DNA from 2 places in the Winogradskyella sp. A2 genome. Region 2 is predicted to be linked to the other one. Evidence: riboswitches for the same ligand, from Rfam matches in the RefSeq annotation. Region 2 holds a riboswitch; the other holds the start of a gene.
What was found. A riboswitch is a leader RNA that binds a small molecule or an ion and turns the genes downstream of it on or off. The one in region 2 is predicted to bind S-adenosylmethionine.

Region 1: it holds a riboswitch for S-adenosylmethionine, as region 2 does, so the genes downstream of both, ACFWV9_RS05205 (trans-sulfuration enzyme family protein) here and ACFWV9_RS01165 (O-acetylhomoserine aminocarboxypropyltransferase/cysteine synthase family protein) in region 2, are expected to answer to the same signal.

What each region holds. Positions count from the first base shown of each region.
Region 1 is NZ_JBKQXM010000002.1:459,154-461,562, forward strand. Features, by position in the region: gene ACFWV9_RS05200 (homocysteine S-methyltransferase family protein) at 1-65, opposite strand, end outside; gene ACFWV9_RS05205 (trans-sulfuration enzyme family protein) at 58-1,230, opposite strand; SAM riboswitch class I at 1,339-1,461, opposite strand; gene ACFWV9_RS05210 (HupE/UreJ family protein) at 1,596-2,186, shown strand; gene ACFWV9_RS05215 (deoxycytidylate deaminase) at 2,291-2,409, shown strand, end outside.
Region 2 is NZ_JBKQXM010000001.1:264,939-267,347, forward strand. Features, by position in the region: gene ACFWV9_RS01165 (O-acetylhomoserine aminocarboxypropyltransferase/cysteine synthase family protein) at 1-1,168, opposite strand, end outside; SAM riboswitch class I at 1,289-1,413, opposite strand; gene ACFWV9_RS01170 (hypothetical protein) at 1,517-2,409, opposite strand, start outside.

The DNA.
Region 1 (2,409 bases), on a different contig from region 2:
ATTGTTCCCATGGCACCATCAAGAACTAATATTCGTTTTTGTATTTCGTTGGTAATATTAGGCATTGTTTAAGGCTTGATTTAAGTCGTTAATAATATCTTCAGTATGTTCTAGTCCTACTGAAATACGTATGAGACCAGCTGTGATACCAGTTTCCAATCGTGCTTCTTCTGCAAGTTTAGAATGTGTTGTAGAGGCTGGATGAGTTACTATACTTCTGGTATCACCCAAATTAGCAGAAAGCGATAATAGTTTTATTGAATTGATAAAATTTCTACCAGCATCGATTCCTCCTTTAACTTCGAAAGCCACAATATTTCCACCAAATTTCATTTGTTGTTTGGCTAATTGATGTTGAGGGTGTGATTTTAAGAATGGGTATTTCACTAATTGAACCTTTTCATGGGATTCTAAAAATGTTGCGATTTTCAGCGCATTATCACAATGTTTTTCTATTCTAACAGGAAGTGTTTCTATACTTTTAGATAATATCCAAGCATTGAAAGGTGAAAGTGCTGGTCCAGTATTTCTTGAAAATAAATAAACTTTTTCAACCAGTTCTTCTTTCCCTACAGTTACACCACCCAAAACTCGTCCTTGACCGTCTATAAGTTTAGTTGCCGAGTGAATTACCAAATCAGCACCAAATTTTATGGGTTGCTGTAAGTATGGTGTAGCAAAGCAATTATCAACTATAAAAATGATGTTGTGCTTTTTTGCAATATCTCCAATGATTTTTAAATCTAGAATATCTACAGCAGGATTTGTAGGACTCTCAGCATAAATTATTTTAGTATTTGGTTTTATAAGCTTTTCAATTTTTTCTATTTCATCAATTTTAAAATAACTAGTCGAAATATTCCATTTAGGTAATATGTTATTAAATAAAGACTGTGTTGAACCAAATATACTTTGACAAGAAACAATATGGTCGTTAGAATTTAACAATGCAGCAAAGGTCGAAAACACTGCAGACATGCCAGAAGCAAAAGCATAACCTCGTTCCGCACCTTCCATTTCACATATTTTCTCAATAAATTCTGAAGTGTTTGGGTTGGAATATCTACTGTATATGTTTCTTTCTTTTTCGTCAGCAAAAGAAGCTTGCATGTCTTCAGCATCTTCAAAAATATAACTTGATGTTAGATAAATGGGGTTTGAGTGCTCTTGGAACTGAGTGCGCTCTATTTGAGTTCTAATTGCTTTAGTTTCTGTATGTTTAGAATTCATTTTCTAAATAATTTTGTGGTTACAATGAACCATTGAACAAGCTTTTCAGCCTGAAGACTATTAAGAAAATGTTATAAGAAAAGGTATTGCAGTGAAGCAATTGTTTGTGGGTTATCTATCTATTACCCTATTTTGTAATTTGGTAATACGTAGAATTTAGCACCTTCTTAAAATATTTAAGGGTTGCTAAGGCTTCTATGGGTCTAATCCCTCCACCTTTCTTGATAACATTTCAATAAGTCGTATGAACTTTGAATAGCAATATTCGAAAACAATTAAGGAATAAGCAAATTTTATTCACTTTATTTTATCGATAAAGTGTTTTATTTAAATTGTAACTTTGGCCTATCCCAAACGAATTAATTATGTTAGAAAACTTTTGGTTTAATGTTCAGTATGGCATTAATCACGTACTTGACCCAAACGGCTATGACCATATCCTTTTTTTAATGGTATTATCTGTGCCGTATGTTTTTAAAGACTGGAAACGTGTTCTTATCCTTGTTTCCATGTTCACCTTAGGACATACTTTATCATTGGTTTTAGCTGCTTATGGTATTGTATCTGTCAATGGTAAACTGGTTGAATTTTTAATACCTGTTACTATATTAATTGCCGCATTGTATAACGTGTTTACTGCTGGTAAAAAAGAGAAGGCTAATAAATTGAGTGTTTTATTCTTCGCTACTTTGTTTTTTGGACTAATTCACGGTCTTGGGTTTGCTAGAGAATTTAAGATGTTTGCTGGGCAATCTGAAAACAAGTTAGAACTTTTAATAGAGTTTGCACTTGGAATAGAAATCGCTCAAGTAATTATTGTATTTGTTGTTTTATTCTTAGGATTTTTATTTCAAACTATATTTAGATTCTCAAGAAGAGACTGGGTTATGGTACTTTCAGCGGTTGTTGTAGGACTTGTAATTCCTATGATAATTGGAAGCGATCTGTTAAACTAGCCTTCAAAGTTTGGTAAAACTTTAACTCCTAGCACATTGTTTATAAAATAGTATACTTTTATCTTCGTTAATTACATTGTACGTTTGTGCAATAAAAAGCATTCATGTCAGAAACTAAACAGAAACGATACGACAAAGCTTATTTACGTATAGCTATGGAATGGGGCAAATTATCTCATTGTAAGCGTAAGCAGGTAGGAGCATTGATAGTTAAGGATAGAAT
Region 2 (2,409 bases):
CTTCATCACTTAATTGTTGATGGGTTGTACTTGCAGGATGAATGATCAATGACTTTGTATCTCCAATATTTGCTAAGAGAGAGAAAAGTTTGGTTTTGTCTGCAATTATTTTAGCAGCATCATAGCCACCTTCAACGCCAAACGTTACAATGCCGCTTTGTCCTTCTGGCAAATATTTCTCTGCCAATGCTCTGTAATTGCTAGTTTTCAATCCTGGATAGTTAACCCAAGTCACTTCTGGTTGAACTTGCAGCCATTTTGCTAATTCTAAAGCATTTTCACTATGCTTTTTAATTCGTAATTCTAGTGTTTCTAATCCTTGAATAATTTGAAAAGCATTAAATGGACTTAATGCGCCACCGTAATCTCGTAATCCTTCAATTCTTACTTTAGCAATAAATGCTGCTGCTTCTAGTGCTTCGCTATAAACTAAACCGTGGTAACCAGCAGATGGTTCAGTAAATTCAGGGAATTTACCATTGGTCCAATCAAATGTGCCAGCATCAATAATTACACCTCCTAAAGCGGTTCCATTACCATTGATGTATTTTGTTAACGAATGGATTACAATATTTGCTCCATATTCTATTGGGTTAAGCAAATAAGGTGTTGCAACTGTATTGTCTACAATTAAAGGAACTTTATAAGCTTTAGCTTCTTTAGAAATAGCTTCAATATCTAATACATCTAGCTTCGGATTTCCTAGTGATTCTATAAAGAATGCTCTGGTATTTTCTTGAGCCGCTTTATTAAAATTTTCTGGGTCTGAAGGGTCAACAAAAGTGGTTGTGATACCATGTCTTGGCAGGGTTACGCTCAATAAATTGTAGGTACCTCCATACAAACTGCTAGATGCCACAATATGATCACCAGCTTTTAATAACGTTAATAACGAAGTTGCAATAGCAGAGGTGCCAGAAGCGGTAACTACTGCTGCAATTCCTCCTTCTAAAGCAGCTAAGCGTTGCTCTAGAACATCGTTAGTTGGATTGTTGATTCTGGTATAAATATTACCAGTTTCTGCTAGGGCAAAAAGGTTGGCTGCATGATCAGAATCGTTAAAGACATAAGCCGTAGATTGATAAATAGGAACAGCCCTGGTTCCTCCATTGTTTTGGACATCGTGTCCTGCGTGCAACGCTTTTGTTGCGAATTTTTGTGTACTCATTTTTCTAAGTTTTTGAGTTAATAAATAATTAAAACAAAAGCCAAATAAGCCTCGTTAGAAGCGTACTTAATAGAAAAATGTTATAAAGAAAATGCTAATTACAGATGAGTAATTAGTCTTGAGTTATCTATCCGAACTTGCAAAAAATGACTTGCTCATTCAAGTAGAATTTAGCACCTTCTCAGTAAATCTGAGGGTTGCTAAGGTTTCATAGGGTCTATTCCCTCCACCTTTCTTGATAACATTTCAGTAAGTTTTTGAACTTTGTGAGTACAAATATTGCATTACAAAAATTTAAAAACCAAATTTATTTTAAGTTTTTGTGCTTTTTTTATGAATTTCAAAAATTCAAGGTGCATATTTTGTCAAATATTTATTTTTAATAATCTCACCAACAGATTTGTTTTCAATTTTGCTTTCTAGCCACGAAATAATATCTAAATAAAGGAAGGATCTTCGCTCAAACGGGTGATCTTCATATTTTTTTAACCTTTCCAATAAATCTTTGAACGCATTTTTTAAATCATGCGGATAAATATCTTGAAGACCACGAATAAATTTTATCATTTCTTTTTGGACTTCATGTAGGTCGTTCATTTTTATGAGGAACTTATATGTACTTCGCAATAAGGAATCTAAATGATAATCTATGCCTGCTTCATAATGTGCTACCAGATTTAATACTCTTGAAAAGCAAAGCAAATCTTCTCGCATGGAAAGTGATTTGTTAGAAATGATCCTGTTGAGATATTTTATGCATGCTTTATTATTGCCAGCACCAAATTCTAAACTAGCAAATTTGTAATAAAATATCATTTTGTGATGTGGATCAATCTTATCTTGAAAATTCACTAATTCTGTCTCTATTTTAGGGATAATCTCAAGCCCTTGCTCAAAACTACCATCAATAAAATATTGATTAATACTGTGAAAATTGGTGTATAAAAAAACTAGAGTTGATACATTTTGATCCTTTATAAATTTTGGATTATTTACAGTTGTTTTAAGGTCATTTAGTTTTTCAACAAATTTTGGCTTGTTTCTTAAATAAAATATGGATTCTAGCAGATAATTGTTACCCTTTAAAAAGAAAACCGGGTTAAGGTTTATCATTTTTGGATTTTCGTAAAATAGATTTACCAGCTTAGAAGAATATTTATAGCAGCTTAAGAAATCTTGCATTAAAAAGCTATACCAAAGATGTGCTTTGTATAGCCATAGTTTTTCCCTGAATCCTATTT